One region of the Oceanobacillus locisalsi genome, then DNA from elsewhere that is predicted to be linked to it. Evidence: riboswitches for the same ligand, from Rfam matches in the RefSeq annotation. Region 1 holds a riboswitch; each other region holds the start of a gene.
What was found. Region 1 has a riboswitch for S-adenosylmethionine ahead of ACFQ19_RS16070 (VOC family protein). Riboswitches for the same ligand answer to the same signal wherever they lie in the genome.
Positions count from the first base shown of each region.

Region 2: linked by a shared signal. The riboswitch ahead of ACFQ19_RS15515 (methionine biosynthesis PLP-dependent protein) and the one ahead of ACFQ19_RS16070 (VOC family protein) in region 1 are both predicted to bind S-adenosylmethionine.
Region 3: linked by a shared signal. The riboswitch ahead of ACFQ19_RS03515 (YfcC family protein) and the one ahead of ACFQ19_RS16070 (VOC family protein) in region 1 are both predicted to bind S-adenosylmethionine.

Region 1 is NZ_JBHTKK010000023.1:52,122-63,234, reverse strand. Features, by position in the region: gene thiO (glycine oxidase ThiO) at 1-133, shown strand, start outside; gene thiS (sulfur carrier protein ThiS) at 130-333, shown strand; gene ACFQ19_RS16085 (thiazole synthase) at 338-1,108, shown strand; gene ACFQ19_RS16080 (ThiF family adenylyltransferase) at 1,098-2,120, shown strand; gene ACFQ19_RS16075 (DUF4256 domain-containing protein) at 2,334-2,903, shown strand; SAM riboswitch class I at 3,197-3,305, shown strand; gene ACFQ19_RS16070 (VOC family protein) at 3,527-4,339, shown strand; gene ACFQ19_RS16065 (NAD(P)/FAD-dependent oxidoreductase) at 4,367-5,536, shown strand; gene ACFQ19_RS16060 ((2Fe-2S)-binding protein) at 5,553-5,867, shown strand; gene ACFQ19_RS16055 (NAD(P)/FAD-dependent oxidoreductase) at 5,864-7,093, shown strand; gene ACFQ19_RS16050 ((2Fe-2S)-binding protein) at 7,090-7,338, shown strand; gene ACFQ19_RS16045 (amino acid ABC transporter ATP-binding protein) at 7,483-8,253, shown strand; gene ACFQ19_RS16040 (transporter substrate-binding domain-containing protein) at 8,257-9,090, shown strand; gene ACFQ19_RS16035 (amino acid ABC transporter permease) at 9,293-9,988, shown strand; gene ACFQ19_RS16030 (amino acid ABC transporter permease) at 10,014-10,706, shown strand; gene ACFQ19_RS16025 (alkaline phosphatase) at 10,851-11,113, opposite strand, start outside.
Region 2 is NZ_JBHTKK010000022.1:13,785-24,897, forward strand. Features, by position in the region: gene ACFQ19_RS15485 (lactonase family protein) at 1-940, shown strand, start outside; gene htpX (protease HtpX) at 1,001-1,906, opposite strand; gene ACFQ19_RS15495 (M20/M25/M40 family metallo-hydrolase) at 2,087-3,709, shown strand; gene ACFQ19_RS15500 (twin-arginine translocase TatA/TatE family subunit) at 3,779-3,994, shown strand; gene ACFQ19_RS15505 (YjcZ family sporulation protein) at 4,182-4,277, opposite strand; gene ACFQ19_RS15510 (Spx/MgsR family RNA polymerase-binding regulatory protein) at 4,667-5,074, shown strand; gene ACFQ19_RS15515 (methionine biosynthesis PLP-dependent protein) at 5,163-6,269, opposite strand; SAM riboswitch class I at 6,400-6,503, opposite strand; gene ACFQ19_RS15520 (hypothetical protein) at 6,766-7,704, shown strand; gene ACFQ19_RS15525 (NAD(P)/FAD-dependent oxidoreductase) at 7,998-9,206, shown strand; gene ACFQ19_RS15530 (VanW family protein) at 9,462-10,334, shown strand; gene ACFQ19_RS15535 (YceI family protein) at 10,396-10,929, opposite strand.
Region 3 is NZ_JBHTKK010000002.1:277,426-288,538, reverse strand. Features, by position in the region: gene ACFQ19_RS03525 (GNAT family N-acetyltransferase) at 1-165, opposite strand, end outside; gene ACFQ19_RS03520 (YaiI/YqxD family protein) at 301-753, shown strand; gene ACFQ19_RS03515 (YfcC family protein) at 994-2,409, opposite strand; SAM riboswitch class I at 2,555-2,667, opposite strand; gene ACFQ19_RS03510 (NAD(P)/FAD-dependent oxidoreductase) at 2,793-3,803, opposite strand; gene ACFQ19_RS03505 (FecCD family ABC transporter permease) at 3,828-4,850, opposite strand; gene ACFQ19_RS03500 (FecCD family ABC transporter permease) at 4,847-5,863, opposite strand; gene ACFQ19_RS03495 (iron-hydroxamate ABC transporter substrate-binding protein) at 6,005-6,967, shown strand; gene ACFQ19_RS03490 (ABC transporter ATP-binding protein) at 7,203-8,045, shown strand; gene ACFQ19_RS03485 (Vga family ABC-F type ribosomal protection protein) at 8,543-10,132, shown strand; gene ACFQ19_RS03480 (ABC transporter ATP-binding protein) at 10,210-10,953, shown strand; gene ACFQ19_RS03475 (ABC transporter permease) at 10,950-11,113, shown strand, end outside.

The sequences.
Region 1 (11,113 bases):
ATTGTTATCACCTATGACAGGAATTTATATGGCAGATTTAATAGAAAACAAACCAGTTTCTCCGCTTTATGACGATTGCTTTCGCGCGAGCCGTCAAGTCAATAAATTGGAAAAGGCAGGTGAGTCAACATGAAAATAACCGTAAATGGCAGCGGTTTAGAAGTGCAAGAAGGTGTCAAGCACATCAAAGGGTTGCTTGATTTTCTGGAACTGGAAGACAAACCATTAATTATCGAGCATAACCAGCAAATATTACAGAAAGAAGAGCATGAACAAGCAGTGTTAGAAAATGGAGACAAGGTTGAGATTGTTCATTTCGTTGGAGGAGGGTAAACAGATGCTTCAAGTAGGAAATTACCAATTTAATTCCCGCTTATTCTTAGGAACCGGGAAATACCCGGATTTTGATATGCAAAAGCAGGCAGTAGATAAATCAGAAACGGAAGTACTCACCTTTTCTGTTAGAAGGATGAACATTTACGATCCTTCGCTGCCCAATATTTTAGAAAAAATTGATGTAGACCGCTATACGTTTTTACCGAATACAGCTGGGGCAAAGGATGCCAAGGAAGCGGTGCGAACTGCAAAACTTGCTGCTGCTTCGGGACGATGTGACATGGTGAAGGTGGAGATTATCGGATGCGATAAGACATTACTTCCAGATCCCGTTGAAACTTTAAAGGCTACGGAAGAACTGGCGGCAGAAGGATTTACAGTACTGCCTTACACCTCAGATGATGTTGTATTGGCGAAAAAACTGGAAGAAGCAGGAGCGCACGCTGTAATGCCAGGTGCTTCTCCCATTGGCAGCGGTCAAGGCATTATCAATCCATTAAATCTTTCTTTTATTATTGAACAGTCGAAAGTGCCTGTGATTGTAGACGCAGGCATCGGTTCGCCGGCTGATGCAGCTTATGCCATGGAATTGGGAGCAGATGGTGTCTTATTAAATACAGCCGTCTCTGGAGCAAATGACCCTGTGAAAATGGCAGAAGCAATGAAATATGCAGTAGAGGCGGGGCGTCTTGGGTATGAAGCAGGCAGGATTCCTTTGAAAGATTATGCGGTAGCCAGCAGCCCGGAGGAAGGGATTAGTATTGGAAACTAATCGTTATCATCGTCAAACCTTATTTACGCCCATTGGAGAAACCGGCCAAGAAAAATTGAGCCGAAGTCATGTACTAATTATTGGTGCAGGTGCCTTAGGTTCAAGCAGCTCGGAGGCATTGACTCGTGCTGGTGTTGGGCATATAACATTAATTGACCGGGATTATGTAGAAGAAAGTAATCTGCAGCGGCAACAGTTATTTAGTGAAGAAGATATGCGGCAGAAGATGCCCAAAGCGATTGCCGCCAAACAAAGACTTTCTGAAATAAACAGTCACGTCAAAATTGATGCGATTGTCGGAGATGCCGAAATAGATGTGTTGAGACGCATCGTACCTGAAACAGATATCATTATGGATGCCACAGATAATTTTGAAACAAGGCTTTTACTGAATGACATCGCACAAAAATACCACAAACCATGGATTTACGGAGCTGTTGTAGCAAGTTATGGTGTTACTTTTACAGTACTTCCTGATAAAACACCTTGCTTGCAATGTTTGCAAGAATATATTCCAGCAAATGGTGCTACTTGTGATAGTGTCGGCATTATACAGCCTGTGATACAAAAAGTTGTATCACAGCAAGTAACAGAAGCGTTAAAGCTATTAACAGGTAATGAGGCAGCTTTGTCAGGAAAGCTTATCTCCTTTGATCTTTGGAACAACGAGCATACAGAAATAGAAGTAGCTTCCTTGCGTAAAGCAGATTGCCCATCATGCTCAAAGAAAAGAAGTTACCCCAATTTGGATCGTGATTCTCATTTGAAAACAGCTGTATTATGCGGAAGAAACACGGTGCAACTGCGCCCGCAGCGAAAACAGACAGATCTGGATGAAGTAGCGAAAGAACTGCAGAAGAATAAACAAATCAAGCTTTTTCAGAACCCTTATTTGCTTTCGTTTGAAGTGGATTCTTTCCGGATTGTGCTCTTTCAGGACGGGCGAACTTTGGTTCATGGCACAATGGACCATCTGGAAGCGAAAAATGTGTATCATCGCTATCTAGGGTGAAGTACGAAAGGCGACGAAGCTATTCTTTTTTCAATCAATAAGCAAATATAATAGCGACTTTATCTCATCGTTCCATGTTTATTTCGCATGGGGCGATTTTTTTCTGTTCTTTAAAAACCAAAAACCTATATTCAATAGTGAAATGATCAGCTTGAATGGATATAATAAGAACTAAGAAACAGTTTTAATAACACAGCTTAAAGGAGAATAAACATGTCAAAACAAGATAAGAAAGAGCTCTCTCAAGAGGAACAAGAAGAAATACTGGAAAAGTTAAAGGTTCGTTTTGAAAAAAATATGGATCGCCATCATGATTTTGACTGGAATCTAATTCAATCAAGGCTGGAGGGTCATTCTGAAAAATTAGCCTCTTTATATGAAATGGAGAGAACGGAAGGCGAACCAGATGTCATTGGATATGACGAGGAAAGAGAAGAATACATTTTTGTAGACTGCTCAAAAGAAAGCCCGAAAGGACGCAGAAGTGTTTGTTATGATCGGGCAGCGCTGGAATCAAGAAAGAAGCATAAACCGGAAAATAGTGCGATAGATATGGCGTTGGATATGGGCATTGAAATGTTAACGGAAGAACAATATCGCGAACTTCAAACGCTCGGAACTTTTGATGCGAAAACATCGACTTGGGTAAGGACACCTGCGGATATTAGGGAACTTGGCGGCGCACTTTTTTGTGATTTCCGTTTTGGACATGTTTTCTTATATCATAACGGCGCAGAATCTTATTATGGTTCCAGAGGGTTCCGGGGTATGTTAAGAGTATAGATGTGAGCTCGAGAGATAGAGAATCAGGAATGTGTGTAAACCACCCGTTCTTGATTCTTTTTTAGTTGTTGTGAAAAAAGGCTGGTAATGCAGAGGGAATTATTCTGAATATGTGGCAGGGTTTGTGATTTTGCTTCCATAGAAAATAATATCCGGTTTGTTAATCATTACTTAATCACCAGGAAAAATCAAAAATACTAATTGACAACTTATTTTATATAAGATAGTCTAAATATTAATCTAATCCTTAGTTTTTTGATTGGGTTAATTGAAATAATGTTTAACATAAAGCATTCTTATCCAGAGAGGCAGAGGGACTGACCCTTAGACACCTCGGCAACAGACCGTATTGGAACTGTGCCAATTTCAGCAAGTCGAATGGAAGGCTTGGAAAGATAAGAAGAGAGAAGTAAAACAGAAATGGTTTACCTGCACCTCTTCTTATGTTGAAAAAGAGGTTATTTTTTATGCTGAGAAAATAAGCCATTTTATTGCAGAAGCATGATATCAAAATATCAGCCTCAAAAGGTAAGCGAATGCAGACTATTTTAATAGGAATGGAAATACAAACGATTACAATAACTAATTAATAAAAGGAATATAGAAAGTTGAGAGTGATGTACATGCATTTTGCTTTTGATCATATCGTGCATTTTATTGAAGATCCGGAAAAGGCCACTAGAACGCTCAAGAATAAAGGAATACATGCAGTTGAAGGCGGCGTGCACCAGAATCGTCCTACATACAACGCGTTAAGTCATTTTGATTTAAGTTATATAGAATACTTAGGTACGTCCGACAGGCAAATGCTTGAAGAGATGGAACATCCTCAGCACAGTATGATACAGACGATTATTAAGAAAGGTTTTCAAGAAGGTTTTGTCCGCTTTATTATTCGGACAGATAATATTGAAGCTGCTGCGCAACGTTTTTCTGACAAAGGATTAACAGTAAATGGGCCGGTCTATTTAAGCCGCGAACAGCCTGACGGCACTCTTTTGGAGTGGCAGCTTTTATTTATTGGAGATGAAAAGGATACATTGGAACTGCCTTACTTTATCCAGTGGAATGAAAGCGATAAGGAACGGAAAAAAGCATTAACCGAAAAAGAAATAATCGTCTCGCATCCGGCAGAGGCCAGCTTTTCCCATATAAATATTGCCGTAAATGATTTGGAAAGGACCGTAGATAAATGGTCTGATTTATTGGGGCTGGAAACAGAAGAATCCTATATGGATGAAGAACTGCAGGCAACATGCCAAAAGCTGCTTCTTCCTGGAGGAGATTTAGTGTTTTGCAGCCCGCTGACAACAGGTGTTGTTTCGGAAGTGCTGGAACAACAAGGAGAAGGTCCATTTCAGGTTAATCTTTCCAGCGAGCAAACCGATGATTTATTCGAATTTGGCGGTGGACGCTATCAAATCAAGAATGATTAAAAGAGATACAGTCTGGAGGTGTACAACGTGAGCTACAGTGTAATTGTTGTTGGCGGCGGAATTATAGGAACGTCGTCTGCTTATTATTTATCGAAAGCAGGGGCGGATGTAACGCTGCTTGAAGCAAAAGACATCGCTTCCGGCACATCGGGTGCCTGTGATCAGCATGTTCTGCTGCAATCGAAGAAGCCGGGACCGGTTTTGGAACTGGCTGTGGAAGGGAAAAAGCTCTATCCAGAACTGGAAGCGGAATTAAATACAGACTTGGAGTATCGTAGCGGTGGCGGAATGATACTGATGGAGTCAGAGAAAGAAAAAGAATTGCTGACGCAGAAGGTTGCGCAGATGCAGGAATATGGTGTCGATGTGACCACGTTGTCTGCACAAGGAGTCAAAGAGAAGCAGCCAGGTTTAGCGAATCATATCTTGGGATCTACCTGGTGTCCGGATGAAGGGAAAGTTAATTCATTTAACGTATGTTTTAGTATGGCACAAGCTGCACAGCAATTAGGCGCAACGATTCGTCTGGGCTCACCGGTAACCGAACTGATTACCAAACAAGATCGTGTTGTCGGCGTAAAGGTCAATGAAGAGGAAATGTATGCCGATGCGGTGCTTGTAGCTGCCGGAGTGTGGACCCCCGCGTTAATAAAACCTTTAGGAATCGATGTTCCTATTGTGCCACGGCGCGGACAAATATTAGTTTCCGAAAAAATCCCGCCTTTTCTGAAGCGGAGCGTTTTAAGCTATGCTTATATCGCAGCGAAAGGGAAAAATACGGCAGAGCCAAGTAACGGAGCTGATGCGGCAGGAGTCGGTCTTGTGATGGAACAGACGGAAAGCGGAAATTTATTAATCGGCGGTTCTCGTGAATTTGTCGGATTCAATACAGAAACAACGAGTGAAGTGACAAGCGCAATTGGACAAGCCGCAGTGAAAACCTTTCCTGAGTTAGCCAATGTGCGAATTATCCGGTCCTTTTCTGGACTCCGCCCTAATACACCGGATGGGAAAGCCATTATGGGACCTGTGGAAAATGTTCCAGGGTTATACTTAGCTGCCGGTCATGAAGGGGACGGTATTGCGCTGGCTCCTATAACTGGAAAATTAATGGCGGATGTTATATCTGGTCAGCGTTCTAGCATAGATATACGCCCGTTTTTATTCGATCGATTTCAGAATTCCGGAGTTGTGTGAAAGGAAGTGAAAGATAGTGTCGGTATCCTATCGTTTAAACGAATCAGAGCAAGAAAAAGAGAAGGTAGCCTTCTATTTTAATAAGGAAGAATTATACGGATATGAAAACGAACCGATTGCGAGTGCGCTGCTGGCTAATGGAATTCGTTCCATCCGTGTGGATGATAAAACAGGTGAGTCGCGTGGTGTTTATTGCGGCATTGGGCATTGTTTTGAATGTCGAGCCGAAGTGGACGGCGTATCAAATGTTAGAACCTGTCTGACACCATTACAAAAAGGAATGAATGTGAATACGGTATCGGACTTGAGCAGGGAGGGAAATGAATCGTGAAATGCCATGTAACCATTGTAGGCGCTGGACCGGCAGGGCTATCTGCAGCAATCGATTTAGCCAAAACAGGAGTTTCTGTGGTCGTTATCGATGAATATTACCGCCCTGGAGGCAGGCTGCTCGGCCAATTATATGAAGACCGGAAAGCACCTCGTGATGAGAGGCATTGGGATGGAAAAGAGCAGGCCTATGAATTAGTGCAGGAAGCAGAGAGGCAGGGGGTTTCGATCCTTTGCGGGGTAACTTCATGGACTGTAACAGACCGTTGGCATATCAAACTCTCTGGCACGGAAGAGAAGTTCATTACATCAGATGCCTTATTACTTGCTACTGGAGCAGCAGAAAAAGCACTGCCGATTCCGGGATGGACATTACCTGGTGTTTTCAGTGTCGGAGCTGCCCAAACATTTACAAATGTACATAAAGTAGCGATTGGTCAACGTGTCCTGGTTGTCGGTGCAGATCCGCTTGCCCTATCCGTTGTGATGGAGATGAAACAGGCCGGTATCGATGTGGCAGGCGTTGTATTACCTCCTGCATCTCCAGCGATTAACAAACATCTATCTTCTCCGGTAGAAAGTGTCAAAAGAATTGGTGAAGCCGCAGATCTGGCTCCTAATCCCCTGCTCCGGATGATGGGACGTTTAGCAACAGGGAAGTTAAGCGGTCTGGCAACCCGTGCTTTGAGCCTTAATCTATTAAAAATAGAAGGCGTTCCGGCATATATCCGTAAAGCAGCTGTCAGTATAGAGGGAGATAGAAACGTAGAATCTGTGACATTGCAGCCAGTAACGATTGACGGCGAACCTAATGGAGAAACAGAGCAAATTGCTGTAGATACAGTGTGCCTCTCTGCCGGTTTATATCCATTAGTAGACCTTGCACAAGTGGCGTGCTGTCCGATGGTTGATATTCCGGAACTTGGAGGGACAGTTCCGCTGCATGGTCCAGATTTAACCACTTCTGTACCCGGTTTATTCATGGCCGGCAATATTACTGGTATAGAGGGTGCGAAAGTGGCAATTGCTCAAGGGAAGCTTGCTGCAGCGTCAATAGCTGAATCACTTGATAAGAAACCACTCTTGCCAAAAGAAGATGCTATGCGTCATGTAGAAGAAGCTCGTGAACGTTCGCCGATTCACTTTCTCCCGAATATAGAGAAAGGGCGCCAGAAAATGCGCCAGTATTGGGAGGAGCAACAAAATGAGAAAGGGGTATTATCGTGAAAGACTGTATTGTCTGTCGTTGTGAAGGTGTCTATTTATCGGAAATTAAAGAATCGATTTACCAGGGTGCGCATTCTGTTCCTGGTGTGAAGATGCGTAACCGGGTTGGGATGGGACCATGCCAGGGGCGTGTTTGTCAGCCAATCCTGAACGAGATTTTTGCTTCTGAATTAGGAGAAGACTTCAAACCACACCTGCAGCGTGCACAAACCCCTGTCCGTCCAACGTTAATGAAGGATATGTAGTTGGTTTATGACGATGTATAGAGTGAAATGGAATAAAAAACTAAGATCAGAAACATCAAATTATGATTTTAAACGTAGAGGTAAGCAGAGGTAACATGCAAGAAATACATTATCAATGATTGGTTGAATGGGAGAGACTACACGATGTTAACGGTTCATAATTTAAAGCTATCATTCGGAAATCATGCGGTTTTAAAAGGGATAGACTTAGATGTTAATAAAGGAGATGTCGTGACATTTATTGGTCCAAGTGGCACAGGGAAAACTTCTTTGTTACGATGCATTAATTACTTAGAAAAACCGGAAGATGGCGAGATAAGCATTGGAGATATCAAACTGGATTATAAGTCGGTTCATAAGAAAGATATCCTTCAACTGCGCAGAAAATCAGCAATGGTTTTTCAGCAGTTTCATTTATTTAAACATAAAACCGTTGTGGAAAATGTGATGGACGCACAAATAGCTGTTCAGAAGAAAAAGAAGAAAGAGGCTTATGACAAGAGTATAGAAGAATTAGAAAAAGTAGGTTTATTAGATAAAAAAGATGTGTATCCTTCCCAACTATCCGGCGGTCAACAGCAGCGGGTCAGTATAGCTCGTGCCTTAGCTTTAGAGCCAGAAGTGATTTTATTTGATGAACCAACCTCCGCACTTGATCCCGAGCTGGTCGGTGAAGTATTGAAAGTGATTGAAACGGTAGCAAAAACGGGGGTGACGATTTTGTTGGTAACGCATGAAATGAGCTTTGCGCAAAAGATCTCCACAAAGGTTGTTTTTATGGATAAGGGAAATATTGTCGAAGAAGGACCTCCTTCACAAATTTTTGAACATTCCGAGCATCAACGTACAAGAGAGTTCTTAAGGAGTATTTATCGTGATGAAGAGCAGACGACAGAAACAGAAAGTGGGCAATAAATCATGATAAAAAAAACAGGATGCATCCTATTTATAGGATTTCTTTTGTTGTTATCCGCATGCGGAAATGATGATGAGCCATCTAGTGAAGGTGCAACAGAGCCGGGAGTACGGCAAGTGGTCGTAGCCGTTCCGCCGACATCGAAGCCGTTAAGCTGGGAAGAAAATGGCGAATTGCAAGGGTATGAGCCCGGCGTTATCAGATTAGTAGATGAAGAATTGGAAGATTATGAATTTGAAATGGTTGGCGTAGCAGACAGTGCTGCAGAAGTCGGGCTGGATACAGGGAAGTATGACATGATCGCCCAAGGCCTGTTTAAAACAGCAGAACGGGAGGACAAGTATTTAGTCCCGGAAGAAAGCAATGGCTTCAGCCTTATGAGAATCTATGCCAATACGATGGGGGATAATGTCCATATTAACAGCATGGAAGATTTAGTTGATAAGGATATTTATCATCCGACTCCATCAGGTGGTGTGTTCAATTTCTTGATGACTTGGAATGAAGAAAATCCGAATTATCAAATTGATTTTACCCCGTCAGATGCTGCCTTTTCGTATGCAGATATCTTAAAACAGGTAGAGGCAGGCAGGTTCGATGTTTTTATTCATCCTTCCAATGTAGGCCAGAATGAAATTATAGAAAATGAAAATCTGGATATCCGGGAAACAGAGCCGGTAGACGTTACTCCTACGTATTTTATGTTTCATGAGGAAGAAGAAAATGTGGAATTAGTAGAAGAAGTGAACAGCGTCTTAAAAGAATTGAAAGAGTCAGGCGAGCTTTCAGAGCTATCCGTAGAATATTTTGATGAAGATATATTTGAGTATGAATAAAAGTATTTTTTCTTTTGAGTACGTCATTTATATGCTATAAGAAAAAACAATCGGATTCTCTGTCTTGCGGTGACCTTTTGAACAGCCTCTAGGAAAAATTTGTACTTTACGGAAATGATTTTGAACCGGCGCTTGGAGGAAAAGAAGTCTTCCTTCAGGTGTTACGCCATCCGTATCAATAAATAGAAGGGTTGCCGTTATTATGGATTTTATGTATATGTTAGAAATACTGCCCGAATTCTTAAGTCTTCTACATATAACTGTATTCATTATTATTATATCTGCTGTACTTGGGTTATTTTTTAGTGTATTTGTAACGATCGTTCGAGTGAAAAAAATATTTATTCTTAGCCGATTAATGGAAATGTATATTTCATTTGCCAGAAGCGTGCCGATTGTCCTGCAATTATTTCTTGTCTATTATGCTATACCATTTCTTTTGTCGTTTATTGGCATCAATATCAGCGATATCAGTGCAATCACAGCTACTGTGGTAGCTTTAACCTTTTATAATGCTGGATATATGTCTGAAGTATTGCGGCCAGCATATTTGGCTGTGGACCGTGGTCAGCATGAAGCGGCAGATAGTTTAGGATATTCACCATTTAAGAAACTTGTCAGAATTATTATTCCGCAAGTCATACCGATTGCGCTTCCTGGATGGGGAAATGCGATTGTATATTTAATACATGATACCTCGCTCATTTTTACAATTGGCGTCATGGATATGATGGGATATGCGAATACACTCATTTCTACGACGTATGGGTCCAATCAGATTGAAATATATTTAACGATTGCACTTATATTCTGGGCAATCTGCTTAACAACTGATTTTATTGTCCGTTTATTAGAAAAACGAATGAAGCGTTATGGACTGAATACTTTTGGATCATGAATAATAAAAGGAAGAGGGATCGGATTTGTTTGAAATTGATGTGCTTGTAGCTGATTTTTTCGATATATTAACCGTGGTTCCTAAAACATTGGGATTAGCAGTCATTATTCTGGTTTTATCAACACTGCTTGGAGGAGTCATTGCGCTGATTCAACGGTTGAAAGTTCCAATACTTACAACACTTATCACCATTGTGAAATCCTTTTTACGAGGGACACCGATGGTCATTATGCTTTATCTCACGTATTATGCGTTACCTGCTGTGATACAGTTTCTTTTATCGCTGGTGGGGATAGAATTTAATCCTTACAGTTTGCCGCCTGTTATTATTGTGATTGTGACATTTTCAGTGACACTCTCTGCCTTTCAATCAGAAATTATACGAGGTTCCTTTCAGTCCGTAAGCAATGGACAGATAGAAGCGGCGTATTCATTGGGGTATAGTTTTTCCCAGTCTTTAAGACGTGTGATTATACCACAGGCATTTGTAGAAGCGGTGCCGGATTTTATCAATTCGTATATGGTTATTCTTAAGGCATTGTCTTTGGCATTCTTGATCAGTGTAGTAGATATCTTTGGGCAGGCAAAAATAATCGGTGCTATGAGTTTCCGTTATCTGGAAGCTTTCGCAGCGGCGGCATTAATGTATTGGCTTATCTGTTCGCTGCTTACATTTCTGGCGAACAAGTACGAAATGCGCTTGCGAAGAGGGCATTGATTTTCGGAAATATGGATCTGCTTTTAACATGCAGTGCAAGATATGGAAACCCCTGTGCATTTGCGTCAGCACAGGGGTTTTTGAAGAATCTAAGCATTTGTATCTGTCAATTTATCGGCATGTAACTGATTATAAGACTCTCACTTAAGGTAGTTTCACTTGATCTCCCGGATAAATCAAATCTGGATTTGGAAAATAATTGGTTTCTTGTAATGTTGTCCATAAATAGTTATATTTCAGACCAATATCAAAGAGCGTGTCGCCTGATTGTACGGTATACACATCGTTATCCGATTGATTTTGACTGACTTCTTCACCGAACTCTATTCCAGCAGCTGCCGCAATCAGTTTTGGTAAATCGGTATTATCATGAAATCCGGTAAATTGATTGGCTCCTGGACCATATG
Region 2 (11,113 bases), on a different contig from region 1:
GGCTGCAGAGGTAGCTGCAGTACTTGGAAACCCGACTTATATAAACTTTAATGAAAATCAAGACAATCTATATGCTGTTGCCCAGGAAGGGGACATGGGAGGCATCAATGCGCTTCGTGTAGATAAAACAAACGGAGAATTGCAGCCTGTAAACGGTCAGCTGGTAGAAGGAAATCCTCCTTGCTACGTGGAAGCGGCTGACAATATGGTAGTCACAGGAAATTACCATAAAGGAACGATTGGTCTCCATTTCACGTATGAAAATGGGGAAGTAGAGCAGGGTTATTTTACACAGCATGAAGGAAGCGGTCCGCATGAAAGACAGGAAAAACCGCATGTGCATTTTACCGGATTTACACCAGATAAAAAATATGTTGTTGTTGCGGATTTAGGAACAGACCGTCTGGTAACATATAAGGTGGAAGATACTTCTTTAGTAGAAGTCAGTACGTTTTATACGAATCCGGGAAGCGGTCCGAGACATATTGTTTTTCATCCGAGTAAACCGATTGCTTACTTGCTTACAGAGCTCACATCAGAGGTTATTGTGTTAGATTATAATAGCGAAACAGGAACTTTTACAGAGAAGCAGACGATTCTCGCCAAACCTGCTGATTTTAAAGAAACCAATGATGCAAGTGCCATTCATATCACTTCGGATGGGAAATTTCTTTATACCGGCAATCGCGGACATAATAGCATTACTTCATTCCATGTGGATGAGAACAGCGGCGAATTGACATTTCTCGCATTTACGCCATCCGGCGGTGAATGGCCAAGAGATTTTGTTCTGGATCCGACGGAACAATTCTTAGTAGCGACGAATCAACATAGCGGGAACGCTGTCCTGTTTAAAAGAGATGGAGAGACTGGGGAATTAACGGAAACGGATCAGGTGATTGATGTTCCGGAAGCTGTATGTGTGAAGTTTCTTTCCTAAGTAAATATAAAAACATCCTTCTAGGAGAAGTTTATACTTTTCCAGAAGGATGTTTTTTCATTATCTTTGCTCTAATTTCGCAATCCGCTGATCTAATGGCGGGTGTGAAGAAAAAGCATTGAGCATGCTTGATTTATTACTGATTTTCATTGTTTGAATAGCTGCATCATTACTGTGGTCATCTGCTTCTGCACGGTTAATATGCAGTTTTAGAGACTCAAGCGCGTGTCTCATTTTATCTTTTCCGGCTAAATCAGCACCGCCTCGGTCTGCATGATATTCCCGGTATCTGGAATAGGCGCTGACAACAAGGCTGCCTAAGATAGAGAAAAGGATTTGGAAAATAATAATGCAGGCAAAATGAACAATCCATTGCAACTCAGAGCGCACCATGCGTGACACGATACTTGCGGCAATACGGGACAGGAAGACAACAAATGTATTAATAATACCTTGTAATAACGTCATAGTAACCATATCGCCGTTTGAAACGTGAGCTACTTCGTGTGCAATAACACCTTCTACTGCATCATCATCCATATTATCCAATAACCCTTGCGAGACAGCAACCAACGAACGTTTCTTGGTTGGACCGGTCGCAAAAGCATTGATTTCCTGGGAATGGTAAATACCTACCTCTGGCGTATGCGTGAGTCCTGCAGCACGGGATAAGCGTTCTACTTTTTCATAAACCGCACGTTCCTGCGGGCTGGTCGCTTTGTCCGGGTCAATGACTTTTACCTTCATCATGGTTTTAGCCATCCAGCGGGACATTGCTAAAGAAATAAAGGAACCGGTAAAACCGACAATAATACTAAATATCATGAGGGAAGGATAATCAATTCCTCCATCCGCACGATAACTTGGTCCAATATCAAATATACTCGTGATAATGGACCAGATAATGACAATGGTTGTCATTACTAAGATGTTTGTTAAAAGAAATAACAGAACTCGTTTCCCCATAAATAACCTCCTGATTTATTTTCTATTTTCTAAATCATATCATATTTTGCAGTGCAGGCTAAACTTTCGTCGCGTTAAGGGAGCCAAATTCTTTAAGCTTGAGAATCATAATAAATACTGTAAACGTATTCAATTGCTGATATAATGGAAAGGAACGTTGGCAGAAAGGCGGGGGTTTTAATGAGTGCGTTGCAATGGAACAGTCCTGAAGCTTTACGCCGGCTCTTGAATGAGCTGGTCAGCTGGAAAAGTATCAGTCTTTCGGAAGGAGAGAAGCAGTTTCCCAGAAAGTTATATGCGAAACTGCAAGATGTGGATTATTTTTATGAACATCCGGATTATTTAGCATTGCATGAGGCTGATCAACGCCGGAAACTGTTAACGGCTTTATACAAGCATCCGGATGCTTCCCGGACGATTTGCCTCATCAGCCATTTTGATACCGTAAACACCGAGGAGTATGGTTCATTGGAGCCGCTTGCAACACAGCCGGAGGAGCTTACCAAAGCATACCTGGAACAAAAGGACACTTTTTCCCGGGATATTCGGACAGAGATAGAATCAGTCGAATTTTTATTCGGGCGCGGGACAATGGATATGAAGATGGGGCTGGTGATGCATATGAGCTTGATAGAACAGGCTGCTGCAGAGAAATGGCCTGTGAATCTGCTTTTACTGACGGTTCCGGATGAAGAGGTGAATTCAGCGGGGATGCGTTATGCCATCCCAGTACTTACAGATTTACAAAAGCAGCATCAATTAACCTATACGTTATTTTTAAACAGCGAACCTTCATTTCGGCATGATCCCAAAGATAATACGCACTATATTTACAGCGGCACCATTGGTAAGGTGTTGGCAGGAGCGCTGTTTTATGGAAAGGAAACCCACGCAGGGGAGCCACTGAGCGGGATGACATCGCCATTTATCTCTTCGTTTTTAACGAGAGAGATGGAGTGGAATCCGATTTTCAAGGAGACGGTGCTTGAAGAAACAGCGCCGTTGCCCGTTACGCTGCAGCAGACAGATTTGCGATTGCGCTACTCTACTCAGACACCGTACCGGTCTTCTGCATTGTATAATATCTTTCTATTAGAGAGAACAGCGGAGGAAGCATTTACTTTGTTTGAACAGACTGCGAAGGTTGCTGCCGCACAATGTAATGAACGGTATAAAAAAATATGTCAGGATAACCAGGTGGATCCGATTGGTCATGTGAAGGTGTTTTCTTATAAAGAATTGCTGGAATATGCAATCAATAAATTAGGGCGAGAATTTGTAGACGATTTGAAAAAGGATGTGCATTATCATGATGCGTATGATGACAGGGAGAAGTCATTGCGTATCACGGATAGTCTGATGATTCATTGTCAAGAGCTTGCGCCGGCGATTGTCGTTTTATTTGCTCCGCCTTATTACCCGGCTGTTAATTCCAGCGGTAACCGGCTTGTCGAATTTTGCGTGGATTTTATGAAGACAGAAGCAAAAAAGCAATTTCAAGCAGAGATCAAAAGAAGTCATTTTTTAAATGGCATCTGTGATTTGAGCTATGTGAATTATCAGGGCAGTGATAAAGACTTGCAGGTCTACGAAGAGAACACGCCGGTCTGGGGAGATTCGTATACATTACCATTTTCGTCTATGCGTGCATTGAGCGCTCCTGTTTTAAATATAGGGCCATATGGTCATGACGCACATAAACGGACAGAGAGACTGCATATTGCCAATGCATTTGAGCAATTTCCGTCCTTAATGAGACAGCTTATACTACAAATTTCGAAAAAAGAAGAAAAATCGTTATAATTTTACCTTTTCCCATTAAAAAATAACAGCAAATGATTTATAATGAAAAGAGAATGGAGGTGTTGTTCCATGAACCCAGCTAATATAGGTATTCCGGGTTTAATATTGATTGTTGTTCTTGCTTTAATTATTTTTGGCCCTAAGAAGCTGCCGGAAATCGGAAAAGCAGCCGGACAAACCTTACGGGAATTTAAAAATTCAGCGAATAATTTAATGTCTGATGAAGGTAAAAATAGTGAAACAAAAGAAGAGAAGGATGAATTGGAGAAAGATTCATCAAAATAGGAGCAGCAAGGCGTCAACGGTTTTTTCCATTGTACGCCTTGTTTTTCTATATAAAAAAATGCTTGTAAAGAGATTGATAAGCTGTCTTTACAAGCGTTCATCATCACGATCTATTTTTAGCTTGCCGTACATAAAAGCTAGTTAATTATAGGGAAGAGGAGGAAAAGATTTGTCTTTCATCCTATTGTTAGTACCCCCAATAAGAAGTACCTACAATAATTAATAATATGAAAAGGACTACGAGTAAGGCAAAACCCCCTCCAAATTCATTGTATTTACTCATTTTTACACCCCCCTGTGTGTTTACTATATGATATGTTGCTCTTTTAGGAAGGGTATTTGACCAGAAAAAAAGGATTTTCGCCTGTACATATCGAATCAATAATAATGAACGAAAAACAGAAATGATTTTTTGCGGAACAAGTACTGGTTAATGAAGGTTTTTTCGGTCGGTTTATAAACAGTAATGGATTATAAACCGCTATATTTCAATGAATTAAGCTTCATTTTATGTTTTTTTTATGGCTGTACCATAGTTTTACCACATTTACGTGCTAAAGTAATAGGTAAGATAGAAAAATGAAATGAAAAGGCAAAACGTGTCGTTTTTCATTTTATAGATTATCACTTTGATTCTTGTAATGAATATGTCAAACAATAAGGAGAATGAATATGACAGTGCATATTTACGGAGTATCTTGCTCATCTACAAGAAAAGCCAGACAATGGTTTCGCAAAAATGGAATTGCTTATAAGGAAAGGAATATTCTACATCAACCATTAACTATTGAAGAACTAAAAAATATTTTACAAATGACGGTAGAAGGTACAGATGAAATTCTTTCAACCCGTTCTAAAATTTACAAGGAATTAAACTTGAATGTAGAGGAATTGTCTTTACAAACCTTACTAAAATTAATTCACGAATACCCAAGATTGCTGAAAAGTCCGATTTTGGTTGATGAAAAAAGGTTTCAAGTCGGTTATCATGAAGAAGACATTCGACAATTTTTACCTCGGAAAACAAGACAGCTGCAGTGGTCACAGTGGAAAGTGGATTTAGGATTAATAAAAGGGTAACAACCTTACATGAACCTTAAATCCAAAAATAGATACGAAAAAAGAGACAGCTTATCTGTCTCTTTTTTCGTATTAGTGTTATGATATATTATACATTACGAATAACTTGTAATGCTTGCTCCATATCCGCTTTTAAATCTTCTACATCTTCCACACCTACAGAGAAACGAAGCAGGTCATTACCGATGCCCCGCTGGATTCTTTCCTCTTCCGGCATATCCGCATGTGTCTGGGTGGTAGGATACGTAATAAAGCTTTCCACACCGCCTAAACTCTCAGCAAACACAATGATATTCAGATTAGCTAAAAAGGACTTTACCAGACTTGCATCTTCTAAGCAAAATGAAAGCATACCGCCCCTGTTCGGGTAAAAAACTTGGCTGACTGCCGGGTGTTCTTCTAAATAAGCAGCAAGATGCCTGGCATTTTCTTCATGACGCTGCATACGGAGTGCAAGTGTTTTTAAACCGCGGACAAGAAGCCAGCTGTCTGACGGAGATAAAGTAGCGCCGGAAGCGTTATGCATTTCGAATACTTTCTCGGATAATTCCGGTGTTTTGGTTACTACAAGTCCAGCTAGTACATCATTATGTCCGCCAATATATTTGGTTGCACTGTGTACGACAATATCCGCACCAAGCGTAATAGGCTGCTGCAAGTATGGCGTTAAGAAAGTATTATCAACGATAAGGAACAAATGATATTTTTGTGCCAGTTCCGCATATTTTTTAATGTCAACTTCTTGTAGTAACGGATTTGTAGGTGTTTCCAAAAAGATAGCTTTTGTATTTTCTTGAATACACCGCTCTGTTTCTAATACATCCTGACATTCATCATATGTTACAGAAACATGGTATGCTTTTTCGTAATGGTCAAAAATACGATACGTCCCCCCGTAGATATCTTTTGTCGCAATGAGATGATCACCTGCTTGGAATAAAGAGGAAAGGATTAATTGAATCGCAGCCATCCCGGAACTGCAGGCGAAAGCGGCATCTCCCTCTTCTAACTTCGCAAATCCATCTTCCAGTACAGATCTGGTCGGATTTTTAGTGCGGGTATAATCGTACCCGGTGGAGTGACCAATTTCCTGATGCTGGTAAGCTGTTGATAAATGGATTGGTAAGTTTATCGCTCCTGTCCGTTCATCTGTTTTGTTTCCTAATTGTACTAATGCGGTTTCTAGTTTTTTCATTAATTTTTTCCTCCTTCATAAGAAAAGCGTGCTTGTGAATGTGCTATTTCCCTATGTATTTTCTGTTAAATGAATAAAAAACCCTTCTTATCCAGAGATAAGAAGGGTGTAATATCAACATAACACACATCTCTTATCTTTAAAGGGGAACCCCTTCTGGAATTAGCACCTTGCTAAAATTAGCCGGTTGCTGAGACATCTGCGGGCCAGTCCCTCCGTCTCTCTGGATAAGAATTAACATATTTATAATTACGTTTACTTTACAAGAGAGAAGAAAAAAAATCAAGCCTAAATTATTTTTCATCAGTCAAAAAGCGGGACGCGGTAATGCTGGACCAAGATTTGCAGATAAAAAAACCGAAAAGTATTTGAAAAGGTCCTTCATGGAGATTACAATGGATATGATGATTTTATAGGTGAAAGTATAATTAAAGTTATATGGAAGCATGAAAATACAAGTATTCGTATGATAATTTTAAAAAAAGGAAGAAGATATATGCGCAGAAAAAAACTGTTACTGGTTAACATTTCTTTGTTAGCAGGATGTATTGTCATTATTGGCATGGGCATTTATAAAGACAATGATTCAGTGGAATATTCCATGGAAGTAAGTACCGATGATGACAATAGCGGTGATGGGCAAATGGGAGAAAGTGTCGAGCTTTTCACGACCTCTTGGAATGACCGGTTATTAGGAGACAATGAACAAATTTATCAAACCGCTCATGTAGATCATCATAACAAGCCTCAACAAACAGACAGGGAAACAGAAGTGCAAACAGAGAATAGCTCTGCACAAGAGACAACGGAAGAAGCAGCAGATACAGAAACGGAAACACATACAGATCAGAAACCAGACAAGCAGGAAAGAAATAATGCTGTTTCTGAGGAAACATCCGCTTATCAAATAACGAATAAGAAAACGGATGAATCAAATGAAAACGAAGCACATCATACTTCTCATAGGGAAGGTTATACAACTGAAGAAGATAATGAAAATACGGAAAGAAAAGAAACAGATGAAGATAACTCTCAAAAGAAAACAAATTCTTCAGATGAACAAGTAGAACAGAAGAAACCTGAAAAAAAGAATACTGCCACAGATTCTGGTGAGTCTCTTAATGAAAAAGATAAGAAAAAGATAAATGGTAAACGTAAGCCATCAAAAGATGAAAATTCGAAAAGAGATAAAGAAACAGAAAACGAAAATGGTGAGGAAGATAAAGATAAAAATAAAGAAGATAAAAACGACCAAGAGGACGAAATAAAGTACCCAGAAGAAGAACCGATAGACGATAATGAAAATGGGGATAATGAAGAAGGAAAAGAAGATGCAGAGGACGAAACAGAAGATGAAGAAGAGCTGGACGAAGATCATGAAGACGATGATTCCGAAGAAAATAAACCAAATACAGCTTCCATCTATTCCGAATAAATAAAAAAGATGAAAAACGGTAAATTTGCCTCCACTCGCATTATTTGCCGTTTTTTAATTGCGATAAAAGCAGCATTTTAAATTCGTAAATGCAAGGGGCAAACGTTTGAAATAGGTGGAACAGGGAAAAGTACACTTAACAGAGTGGAAATTTTTCTGAAGAAATGTTGATGAAAATTAGCTTAACACTGCAAAATTTGATATTATAATAGATGCAGCAACTATTAATCGTGATAGTTCAAAATTACATTGCATTTTATTTATGGAAGTATAGAAAGGAAGGAAGATGAAATATGAGTAAACCAAAAGTAGTTGTGCTTGGTGCCGGCTATGCTGGATTAGTGGCAACAAGACGTTTAACACAACAGCTTTCTGCTGAAGAAGCGGAAATTGTTCTGATCAACAAACATAATTATCATTATGAAAGTACATGGTTGCATGAAGTAGCAGCAGGAACGATTAATCCGAACCAGGCACGTTTTATGTTGACAGATGTTGTTAATCCGAAGCGGGTTCGTTTAATTTATGACAACGTTACCGAAGTAAAACGGGAGGACAAGCGTGTCGTATTGGAAAATAGTGAAGTTTCCTATGACTATCTAGTGTTTGCACTTGGATTTGTATCCAACTCCTTTGGCATTCCTGGCATGGAAGAAAATGCTTATGCTATCACAGATATCGATTCAAGCCGTTTAATCGCTGAGCACATCGAGTATCAATTCGCGCAATATTCTTCAAGCGAAGAAAAGCATGATGAACAGCTTACTATTGTTGTCGGCGGCGGCGGTTTTACAGGTATTGAATTTGTCGGTGAACTTGCGGACAAGGTTCCTGAGTTATGTAAAAAATATGATATTGACCGAAGCAAAGCAAAAATTATTAACGTAGAAGCGATGCCGTCCATTTTACCAATGTTTGACGATGACTTAGTTGCTTACGGGAAGCAATCTTTAGAAAATCGCGGCGTGGAATTCCGTATCGGCACTGCTATCAAAGAATGTACAGAAGAAGGCTTCGTTGTCGGCGATGATCATGAGCTTATTAAAGCTGGAACCATTGTATGGACTGGCGGCGTAATGGGCAATCCTGTTCTGTCAGAATCAGGATTTGATATGTTCAAAGGAAAAGTAAATGTTGGGTTAGATTTACGTCCGGAAGGCGAAGAAAGTATTTTCGTACTTGGCGACTGCTCTTGGACAATGGATCCGGAAAGTGGCAAACCTTTCCCTCCAACTGGTCAGTTAGCAGTACAAGAAGGCGCGAAAGCTGCGGACAATATTGTTGCATTAATCCGTGATGAAGTAGTTACTGATTTTGTTTACTCTGATAAAGGGACAGTTGCTTCTCTTGGTTTATCTGATGGTATTGGAAACGTCCTTGACGGTAAAAAACTAAGCGGTAAAGCAGCTGCAGCAATGAAAAAAGTAGTTGATGACCGTTCCCTATTCTTAGTAGGCGGTGCGAAAACAGTACTTAAAAAAGGTAAATTCCGTCCATTCTAAATCTGGATGACATCATCATTAAATGCGTATTTGATAAACTACTCCACAGGAGGTAAGAGATATGAAGAATGTATTTTGTTATGTTTTGCTTGCTTTGACAGCCCTCGTCGGTTACCGTGTTGCAAGTGAATATTTAGAAGATAACAGGGACTTTAGATAAGTTTTAAAAATGCCGGGGAAGCTGCTTCCCCGGCATTTTTTCGCTGCATAGAAATAAAACATCCCCAGCATACTAAAGCGAAAGGGGTGTGCATCATGCGTTATTTATTATTATCTTTTATGTTTTGCTTTTTTTTATTTCCTTCAACAGCACATGCTGCCGTGTTGGAGCTTTATGATGAGCGAAAAGACTCCTGGACAATTGACTTAAATGCTTATGTGTTTGAAATGGATGAAGCACTTTTAGATTGGCGTCATATTCAACATCTAACGAAGTATATGCAAAAGCAAGTTTATCAAGAGCCGGAAAATGCTTATATGGACAAGGATGGAAATATGGTAAAAGAAAAGCCGGGATTTGTGCTGGATGTTACACAATTTCATACACTAATGAGTGAGGTATATTATCATGGTAAAAATCAACAGCTGCTAGTACCGAAGCAGCCGATTCCGGCACGTGTGAATGAAGCACTTTTAAAAGAGATAAAAGAGAAAGAATTAAACCGTTTCACGACTAAGTTCAGAACAAGCAATGCGGAAAGAACACGCAATATTGAACTTTCAGCTGAAGCGGTTAATAATACAGTGATTTTTCCCGGTGAGTATTTTTCTTTTAATGAAGTAGTGGGAGAGCGAACCCGGGAAAGAGGCTATCTCCCGGCTCCGGTTATTGTAAAAGGAGAATTCAGTGAAGATATAGGCGGAGGGATTTGCCAGGTGTCCTCGACCTTATTTAATGCTGTCGATCTTCAAGGGATTGAAGTAACCGAACGCTATGCACACAGCAGAGAAGTGCCGTATGTCCCCAAGGGGAGAGATGCTACGGTAAGCTGGTGGGGACCTGATTTTGCTTTTCGAAATAAATATAATCATCCTGTGCTTATTCAAGCCTCTGCGGAAGAAGGAGCGCTAACCATTGTTGTTTATACAAGCAACGATGCTTCACTGTTTCAGCCAAAAAAGCCCTGATTTTACGGACATCCGTAAAATCAGGGCTTTAGCTTTGTAATTCAATAATGGAGTTACGCGATTATTCTGGTTTGTGTAATTCCAATTCGAAGTTAATTTTTACTTCTTCTCCAACAAGAACGCCGCCGGTTTCAAGGGAAGCATTCCAGGTTAAGCCGAATTCTTTCCGATTAATGCTTGTAGAACCGCTGAAACCTGCAACCATATTGCCGCTCATCGGATCTTTACTTTGGCCTTCAAACTCAACATCCAATGTAACAGGTTTTGTTGTTTCTTTCATTGTTAAATTACCAGTTACTTTATACTCGCTGCCGGATTTTTCGATATCAGTTGCTTGGAAAGTGATCTTTGGATAATTTTCAACATCAAAGAAATCAGCAGAACGAAGGTGGTCATCCCGATCGTTATTCCGTGTGTTGATGCTTGCTACATCAATGGTTAATTCAATTTCTGCATCTGTTAAATCCTCTGCATCTGCATGTATTTTTGCATCAAAATTGTCGAAAGTACCTTTTGCTTTCGAAATCATCATATGCTTTACAGAAAAACCTACTTCACTATGCGCTGTGTCTAAATCCCAGTTTACTTTTGCCATGTATGAAACCTCCTCAAATATTAGTTACTTACTTTCTGTTACCCAGTGTAAAATAATAAACAATGGAAGTCAAGTATATTTAATTAAAAATAGTTTAACTACATATATATTACCCGTATTATAATTTTATAAAACGTATAAAGGTTGATGCCGTTCCTAAAATCATGTGTTTGAAATATGAATA
Region 3 (11,113 bases), on a different contig from region 1:
AACTAACCTGCATTCCGATAAATGAGCGCGATTCCAATCCTCCCAAGTCTTCCAATCCGGTTCATTTATTTCAAAGGTCGCGTTTTGTGTTTCCATGCCGTGATAATAGATTTCCAAAACCTGTTCCCAATCTGCCGGCTTCATCTGTTCAATAACATAACACATACATGCAAACTCCTTTTCACGGTAAATAGTGATTTATATCTTACATGGTTTTCGCAGGGAATTCCAGTGGATAAGACAAGTTCTACAGCAATCTGCTACAATATATTAAAAAACGTACATAAAGGAAGTGAATGCATGAAAGTCTACGTCGATGCTGATGCCTGTCCTGTCAAAAATACAATCATACAAGAAGCAGGTAAAAAGAATATCTCGGTTATTCTGGTTACGAGTATCTCCCATTTTTCATTACAAGAATATCCTTACTGGGTGGAGACCATTTATGTAGATACCGGTGCAGATGCTGCAGATTACCGGATTATGAAGCTTGTGGAAAAAGGAGATATAGTAATAACGCAGGATTATGGACTTGCTTCTCTCGCGCTGGCAAAAGGATGCCATGTCCTGCATCATAAAGGGTTCGCTTATACGAATAATAATATTGACCAACTGCTGCAATCCCGTTATTTAAGTGCGAAAGAGCGACGGAGCGGAAAACACACCAAAGGCCCAAAAGCATTAACCGAAGAAGACCGGGAGAAGTTTCTCGAACTTTTTCAAAAATATTTATCGCAGTGTAACTGGCTGTAAGACTCCCACTTCAAGAAATGAGTGAAAATTTTATTTCTAAGTGGGAGATTCAACAGCCAGTAACGGCCCGATTCGTTCAACTAACAATCAGTGGGGGATAAAAAGAAAACCCCCACTGATTGAAGTTTCACTTTATAAAAAAATCCTTATAATCAGGAAATGACAAGTCTCTGCCAACTTCTGATTATAAGGAAGTTCCATCATCTTAATAAACTTTGATTATATACCATTAAAATCCGCTTAAATCGATCCGCCCCAGCCAATTAAATGACTGATCACCAAAGCAATCCAAGACACAACAAGAGCCATCATGACAAACGGAAAAATATAACGAATCCACCTGCCATAAGGCACCTTACACAAACCGAGCATCGCCATTAAACCGCCTAAGGTCGGTGAAAATATATTGGTAATACCATCGCCGATTTGGAATGCCAAGATAGTCGTTTGCCGTGTAATGTCTAACATGTCCCCAACAGGAATCATAATTGGCAATGTAACTAATGCCTGGCCGCTGCCGCTTGGAATAAAAATATTAATAATCGACTGGGAAATAGTCATGAATACGGCAGCCAGCGTTGTTGGTAAACCTTCCATCACAGAAACAAGCCCATGAGCAATCGTATCACTGATATTGCCTTGGTTCATGACCACTTGAGTCGCCATGGCAACACCGATCAAAATAGCTGCTAATGCGCTGGGTTCAAGTGCTTTTGAAAAAGCTTCCGCAATTTGATTGGCATTCATACCTGCAATAATCCCGCAGGCAATACCGATCATAAGAAATATCGCTGCAACTTCATTAATATACCAGTCATTCATAAATATTCCTGTCAGCATGACCACAAATCCTGCAATCACCACAAGTAGCATCGCAATATCTTTTTTGCGCATCCGATAGGATTCAAGCGGCTGGCTCAATTTCATATCCTGTGTATCAATACCATATGCCAAACTATGTTTCTGGTCTTGTAATATCTTTTTAAAATATCGAATATTATAATAGGCTAATAAAGATAAAACGATAACCACCAAAATACTTCTTAAAAACCATCCTGAATATAGCGGCATTTCTGCTATTCGATGTCCTACCCCCAGCGTATAAGGATTGAATGGAGAGAGACCAAATCCGACAAGTACTCCTCCTATTCCAATACCCGCACCAAGTACAGCATCACCGCCTATGGAAACACTTAATAAAACAGCGATTGGAATAAGGGCAATATTATTTTCAAGCCCGACAAACATCCCAAAAAATCCATAGACAAATGTCATAATCGCAACAATAAGGAAACGTCGTTTTAATCCGACTTTGCGAACCAGTGTACCGACTGTATTTTCAAGCATCCCCGTCCTTTCCAAAAGCCCGAACATCATAGCTGCGGCAAAAGTAATAAAGACGATATCAGCCATTTCCCGGAATCCTTCAGGGATTGCCGTAAATAAGTCCATGATACCGACCGGGTTGTTCTCTATGTATTGAAATGAATCAGGAACCGTTCGAGTAGTCCCGTCTATCGTCTCTCTTTCATAAGAGCCGGATGGTATTATATAGGTCAAAACAGCCGCTGCAACAACAATAAAAAACAACAACGCCAGCGGATGCGGAATGCGATCCAATAGTTTTTTCTTTTCTTTATCGTGATTCTTCTTCATATTTACGCTCCTCTTGCTTTTAAATAAGTATATCCGTTATTTCTAACGCTTTTCAGAAATCTCTCCTCCTTGCTATGTAAAAATCTTATGTTATAAACCTATTAAAAACAGCCTCTTCCACAAGAAAAAGGCTGTTTTTACATTCGCCTTATCTCCCAAAATAAACATGTCTTATTTTGCAGGAATTGGCACCTTTTCTTTTCATAAAGAGGTTGCCGGACGTCATTGGGCCTGTCCCTCAGTCGCTCTGGATAAGTATATATGATAAGATTTTAAAGTTACTTCAATGTGGAAATTGTATAGGCGCTTGCCTGTTTTGTCAATATATGAAAGCAAGAGAAGTTTCCTGCTTATTCCCCTTTTCAACTACTATGCGTCCTAAGCTATTCTTCGTCGGTAAATCCAGCATAATTCGTAGAGAATAAATGCTGCACAGGGTCTTCCGGATCAGCAATTTTTTTCGCATGATTAGCAGCAATTGGTCCTTCATTAAAAGCCCCGGCAATTAACCCAAGCTTATCTGGGTAATGGGCAATATCCCCAATAGCAAAAACACCTTCCACAGATGTTTGCATACTGGAATCAACGGCAATCATACCATCTATCATTTCCAACCCCCACGAGGTGATCGGTTCCAGATTGATTTGAAATCCATGGTTAACAACTAATCGGTCGATCTCTAGCGCTTGCTCCTTTGTTTCATCCTCTAAGTGAGAAAGTACTACCTTTTCGACCTGTCCATCCGTTCCATACAATGCTTTTATTTCATAAGGCGTCATGACATTGACTTCGGAGTTTTTTAACTTGGTCACACTGCTTTCCAATCCTTTAAACTGATTGCGGCGATGAATGAGCGTAACACTTTTGGCTATATTTTCAAGCTCCAGCGCCCAATCCACCGCACTGTTGCCCCCGCCGGAAATAAGCACATGCTGGTCATAATAATCCGCCAGCTTTCTGACTGTATAATGCAAACTCTTCTCTTCATAATAGACTGCTTCCGGATGATCCAGCTTTACGGAATGCAATGTTCCAAAACCGGTTGCCAGTATAACTGTTTTCGAATAATGGATATTGCCGTTGCTGCTCAGGAGCTGAAAATGGCCATTATCCATTCGCTCCATATCTACAACCTGTTCGCCTAAAACCACTTCCGGATCAAATGTCATCGCTTGTTCCACGAGCTGATCCGTTACTTCTTCCCCGGTAGCTTGTGCAATTCCTCCAATATCACGAATCACTTTCTCTGGATAAAAGTAAGGTACTTTCCCGCCAAGATAAGGAAGGTATTCAATAATCTTTGTCTTCATCTCCCGCATGCCACTATAGAAAGCAGCAAATAACCCGGCTGGACCTCCGCCGATAATCGTGACATCATATATTTCCTCATTCATCATTCTCCGAGCTCCTTTCTATTATTAATTGGTTTTCATCAACAGATAAACAAAATAAGGTGCGCTCACAATGGAAACAACAATCCCTACCGGTATCGTTGTCGGCGCTAGAATATTACTTCCAACCATATCTGCAGTTACTAGAATAAACGCTCCCAGCAAAGCAGATATCGGAATCACATAATGATGCAGCGGGCCGACCAGTTTACGGACAATATGTGGAACAACCAATCCTAAGAAGGCAATCGCTCCCCCTGCCGCTACAGAAGCACCAGCTAATGCAACAGCAATTAATAACAAGAGCCCCCGCTCTTTTTCTACATATGTCCCCAGACCGGAAGCAACATCATCTCCTAAATGGAAGACGTTTAAGCTTCTTGCTTTTTGAATCGCAATTGGAATCAGTATCAGCATCCATGGCAATAAAGCAAAAACAAAATTCCAGCTTTCATTCCAAATCTCTCCTGATAACCAAATGGTTACCTGTCGATAATTTTGCGGATCCATTCGCAGTTGTAAAATTGTCATAAGCGCACTAAATGCTGCATTCACTCCAATTCCGACCAAAACAAGACGAATTGGTGTTACGCCTCTTTTCCAGGCAATGGTATAAATCAAAACAGCCGCCGTAAATGCTCCTATTAAAGCAACAAAAGGAAGCATATAGTTGTTTAATGCGCTGTCTGCCGGAATCGTTCCCTGAAAGAAATAAAGGAATAAAACAATCGCAAAACCTGCACCTGAATTAATACCTAAAATTCCCGGATCTGCAAGTCCATTCTGCGTGATTCCCTGCAGAATCGTTCCAGAAACAGCCAGACCTGTTCCAATTAATAGAGCCAAAATAATTCCAGGCATCCGAAAGTTGAACAATACCAGTTCCTGCCTGTCTGACCCCTGTCCCATCAGTGTTTGTATTACTTCTTTCGGGGAAATAGAAATAGCTCCTAAATTTAAACTGACAAAGGAAATTATAATCATTCCGATAATAAGGATGCCAATAATTATCCAAAACCGAAGCCGCTTTTGCTTCTCTACCGTGTTCATTTTTTATCACCCCCGCTGCCTCTGGCTAAATAGAGGAAAAATGGCACTCCGATAATGGATGTAATAGAGCCCACAGGTGTTTCAAATGGGGCATTAATCAGCCGCGCAATAAGATCTGCATTCACTAATAATAAGGCTCCAAGCACTGCAGAAGTCGGTATAATCCAACGATAATCTGTTCCGACAATAAACCGGGTTATATGCGGAATAATCAGTCCCACAAATCCGACAGCACCGGCAACAGAAACAGCAGCACCAGTTAATATTAAAACAACAACGATGCCAGTAATTTTAATCAGTGTATTATTCTGTCCCAGTCCGGTAGATAAATCATCACCTAAACTAAGGACGGTAATGGATTTCGCAATAAACAATGCCAAAATCACCCCGATTACTCCGGCGAAAAGGAGAAGGCTTATAGACTCCCAGGTTGCACCATCTAATCCGCCGGCCAGCCAAAAGCCCATATCTTTTTCCAACTGAAAATGCAGCGAAAGAATGGAAGAAATAGAACGTAATAACGTCCCAATAGCAACACCGGCCAGCGCCAATTTAATAGGTGTCAATCCGCTGCTGGAAAAAGAGCCGACCAGAAATACCAAGGTTACTGCTATACCTGCTCCGAGGAAAGTAGCAAACATTAAGCCGACACTGGAAGCTGCCGGATAAAATGCTAATATAATTACCAGCATAAATGCAGCGCCGTCTGTTACGCCCATGATGGATGGAGACGCCAGCGGATTACGTGTCATTCCTTGCATCACTGCTCCAGACATAGCTAAAAATGCTCCGACGAATACTGCAGCCAATGCCCGCGGAATGCGCAGTTCCCAAATAACCTGATGCGCCTGCTCTCCTTCACTGAAATGAAAAATTGCCTGCCACACCGTATGTAAATCAACATTTGTTGCACCATAAGAGATAGACATGCCAATCGAAAAAAGAACAAGACTAACTCCAAGGATATTTATCAACCCTTTTGTTATTCGCGAAGAACGTGAAAAAAATTTCATGACTTGTATACTCCTAAGTTTTCTTTTAAAATACCAAATACTATAGTAACACTTTCGAATAAAATAGCATATTGACTTTCTAATTGAAAGTGATTATCATTATCGATAGATGTTTATTATAACATAAAAGGAGAAAAAGCGATGTACACATTCACGCAAAAAAAATACTTATTTATGTTCCTGTTTATAGCTTTATTATTTCTTGGCGCTTGCGGCAGTGATGATGACAGCAGTTCAGATGATTCAAATACATCCGGAGAGAACGACGAATCTTCCGAAATTACCGTTGATTCCGATATGGGAGAAGTGACTGTTCCTGCAAACCCGGAAAAAATCGTTGCTCCCTACAATGAAGATACATTAATCGCACTCGGCGAGACACCTGTTGCAAAATGGGCAATCGGCGAAAGTATTCAGGATTATTTAGAAGAAGACTTGGCAGATATAGAAACCATTGAATGGACGCTGCCGCTGGAACAAGTTCTAAGCATCGAACCGGATTTGATTATTCTGGATCACACGCTGGATAATTATGAAGGCTCTTATGACGATTATGCAGCAATTGCCCCGACCTATGTATTATCCGAAGAAGAGACAGGTGATTGGAAAGTACGCTTACAGAAATTCGGAGAAATTCTTGGAAAAGAAGATAAAGCGGAACAAACCTTAGCAGATTATGATGAAAAAGTGAATCAGGCCAAAGAAGAACTTGATGAAACATTAGGTGACGAAAGCGTCGCAATGATGTGGGTTACTGGCGGGGAATACTTCTTATTTGAAGAAAATCGTCACACTGCAAACATGATTTACAATGAAATGGATGTGGAAGTTCCCGGAATTGTAGAAGAACTTGGACAAGGTGGAGAAGCTTGGAACCCTATTTCCTTAGAGAAGCTTTCGGAAATGGATGCAGATCATTTGATTATTTTAGGAAATGAAGATGACGAAGGAATTCAGGCATTGGAAAACAGCAACGTCTGGAATAATACCGATGTAGTGCAAAATGATCAGGTATACTACTTGGAAGATGAAAGTAACTGGACCAACAACGGTTTCGTAGCATCAGAACAAACAATCGAAATGTTTGTTGATTTATTTAAATAACACCTTTTTAAAGACACAAGGCAGTGGATGCAGCTTTGTGTCTTTTTATACGTTGTTCTGTTCAAATTATTGTTGATTTTGCAATATAAAACCGTATAACTGCAATGCTGCCAATTTTGAAACATCTCCTTCTTCTCTAATTGAAAACGATTATCATTGACTATTAGCTGATGGAGGACTAGAATAAAAGTAGTATTCTATACGCACCTTTTTTAGGCTGGGGAGGCGTTTTACATTGGACTCATTAACAGCAAATAACTTAACACTCGGTTTTGGCGACCGGATAATTATAGATGAATTAGATATTTCTATTCCTAAAGGAGAAATCACTGTATTTATCGGCCCAAACGGCTGTGGAAAATCAACACTTTTACGTTCTTTGGCACGTTTATTAAAGCCAAAGCAAGGCTCTGTTGTATTAAACGGGCAAAACATTTCTAAAATGCGGACCAAAGACGTTGCACAGAATTTAGCTATTTTGCCGCAAGCACCAGCAAACCCAGAGGGACTAACAGTTTATGAGCTGGTCAAGCAAGGCAGACACCCTTATCGGAAAATGATGAAGCAATGGTCCGAAGAAGATGAAGAAGCTGTACAGAAAGCATTAAAAGATACCAATATGGCTGACCTCAAGGATCAATCTGTCGACTCCCTTTCAGGCGGGCAGCGGCAACGCGCCTGGATTGCGTTGACTCTGGCTCAGGATACAGAAATTATTCTTCTGGATGAGCCGACAACTTACCTTGATTTAATGCACCAAATTGATGTACTGGATCTTCTGTTTGAATTAAACGAAAAAGACGGTCGTACCATTATTATGGTATTGCATGACTTAAATCTGGCAAGCCGCTATGCAGATCATATTATTGCGATTAAAGATAAAAAAGTATATGCGCAAGGAAAGCCGGAAGAAACAATATCAGCAGAACTTGTTTCCGCCGTCTTCCGCATGAACTGCAATATCGCCCGCGATCCCATCTTCGGAACGCCTATGTGTATTCCGCACGGGCGGGGAAACTGTTTGATTCAAGATGCAATGCAGGAAAATCCGTTGCACCAGTCACCAAAAGCATTGTAGTATATATACAGAAAAACCGGACAATGTTTACTTTTTCTGCCAACAGAATAAAACGTTCCCGGTTTTTTCTTTGCAATGGTGAATATACATCTTATTGAAAAATTCGAAAGGTTAATCTGCCTTTTAATGACAAACGCTGTTTTTTCCGTTATACTATAACCAACAATTATCGAAAGGGTGAACAAAAAGAACATGAAGTATTAATCCTGTTTTTTCTAAAGATTGAATTCCATAAAAGCACAACAACAGCTATATAGCTGTACTATTTGGCATGCTTTTATCGAACGATTTCAGAACAGGATTAGCCTTTATGTTTTTTGACATCCGCGTGAAATAAGTATTATGATACGTGTTCCCAAAGAAACCGCTCCGTATCTTTGGGAACATTCTCGTATATATTTGTTTCTACCCAGGCGACTCCTGTTCTGATTAAAGAATAGGGGTTTTTTATTTGGTTAACCTCCCTATTCACTCTATATAATCAGGGAGATGATTTTATGACGATTATAGAAGCGCATCACATGAAGCATAGTATTAAGGAAAAAACTTTATTTTCCATCGAACATCTGGCTATGCAAGCAAAAGACCGAATTGGTTTAGTCGGAAAAAATGGTTCAGGAAAAACAACATTGCTTCACCTGCTTGCCGGGAACATGCAGCCAGAACAAGGAACGATTCAAATAGACACGACTGTCGCCTTATTACCGCAGTTAAAAGAGAAAAGAGAGCAAAAAAGCGGCGGCGAAGTAACACAGGCTTATCTTGTGGAGGCCTTAAAGAAACAAGCTGGTCTGCTCCTTGCCGACGAACCGACAACCAATCTGGACACAGCTCATATAGAATGGCTCGAAAAACAACTTTCCCATTGGCAAGGAGCATTTATTATTGTTTCCCATGACAGACATTTCTTAGATGCATTGTGTGAGCAAATTTGGGAAATAGATGAAGAAAGCCTCCATATCTATACAGGTAATTATTCAGCCTACCGTGAACAAAAGGATAAAGCAATCGAAAAACAACGCCAGGATTATCTGCATTATCAACAGAAAAAAGAACAGCTTGAACGCGCTATTGAGAAAAAAGAACAGAAAGCGCAGCGAGCAACGAAAACACCTAAGGGGAAGATCGGCTCGCCAGAAGAAAATCTTAAAGGAGCGAAGCCCTACTTTGCTAAAAAACAAAAAAAGATGCAGAAAACATCCAAAGCTTTGGAAACAAGGTTAGAGAACCTGGAAAAAGTGGAAAAGGTGAAAGAAACACCTCCTGTGAAAATGGCACTCCCCCACCAGGACCGCTTACAACAAAAAATAATTTTACGGATAGAAGACGTAGAAGGCAAGGTTCCAGGAAAACAATTATGGGAAAAAGCCAACTTGCATATAAAAGGTGGTGATAAGGTCGGTATCATCGGCCCGAATGGCGCAGGAAAAACAACCTTTGTTCAAAAAATAATGCAGGGAGAAGCTGGTATCACTTTAAATCCGTCTGTAAAAATTGGTTATTTTAAACAAGATTTATCTACATTGGATCCGGAAAAATCGATTCTTGAAAATGTCAAGGAAACCTCTAAGCAGGATGAAACACTCATCCGGACTGTCTTAGCCAGACTGCATTTCTATCGTGATGATGTGTTTAAACCTGTTCACGTACTAAGCGGCGGAGAACGCGTCAAAGTAGCTTTTGCAAAGCTTTTCGTCAGTGATATCAATATGTTGATCCTCGATGAGCCGACCAATTATCTGGACATTGAGGCTGTGGAAGCATTAGAAGGTTTGCTGCAGAGTTATGAAGGTACGGTTTTATTAGTATCCCATGACCGGCAGTTTATAGAAAATATCGCTGCCAAGATAATTGAAATAAATAATCAAGAACTTACTTTCTTCCACGGAACGATACAACAGTTTCATGAAGAACCGGCGGAAAAAGAAGCACAATCCGATTCTACGGAACAGCAGTTAATGATAATTGAAACAAAAATAACAGAAACCTTAAGCAAACTCAGCATGGAGCCCTCGGATGAATTAGATCAAGAATTTCAAAAGCTGCTCCAGCAAAAGCGGGTTCTATTAAATCAACAGCAAGAATGATAAAATAAGGTTTGTCAGCAGGAGAGCTGCTCTCTCCTGCTGTTCCTGTTAACAACATCTAAGAAAGGAATCTGATTATGCAACAAGCAACAGAACAAACCGATAAATCAGCTATGGAACTCGATCATGTCAGTTATTCAGATGAAGGTTTAGATATTATTAAAGATGTTTCCGGCTTTCTTCCCAACGGAAAGATCACCACATTCATCGGGCCTTCTGGGGCTGGAAAAACAACGATATTCCGCTTATTAAACGGATTGATTTCTCCAAACAAAGGTGATATCCGTCTTTTTGGAGAAAGTATTCAAGCAATAAAACCGACTGCATTACGGCGCACGGTCGGCATAGCTCTGCAAGATGCAACGATGCTGCATGGCACCGTTTATAAAAATCTGGCTATGCCTAAAACCCTTCAAAACCAGGAATTAGCAAAGGAAGAAGCGGAACATTTATTAACACAAGTAGGATTAGATGCTTCTTTCCTCTATCGGGACATCACTGATTTATCAAGCGGTCAGCGGCAAAAAGTATCGATTGCACGTACACTTGTCAATCGACCGAAAATATTGTTGCTGGATGAAATCACCTCTTCCCTGGATCGTGTATCTACAGCTGATATTGAACATTTAATCCAGAATATTAATCAACAGTTTACAGTAACGATTGCTTGGATTACTCATAATTTAGAACAAGCTTTACATATCGGTGATTATACATGGATTATGATGAACGGTGAACTGATTGAGGCAGGAGAGACAGAAGTATTGAAAAACTCAACGAACCCTCGTGTACAAGAATTTGTGAAGGGGGAATGGCAATGAGTTATCTGACGCTCGCCTTATCGCTTATTTTTGTCCTTATTCCCTTGCTGCTTTCCAAAACATTACATCTCGGCTTAGAAAAAGATACCATCATCGCAACTGTTCGCTCGATTATCCAGCTCATCGCTGTCGGGTTTATTTTAACCTTTGTATTTGAATC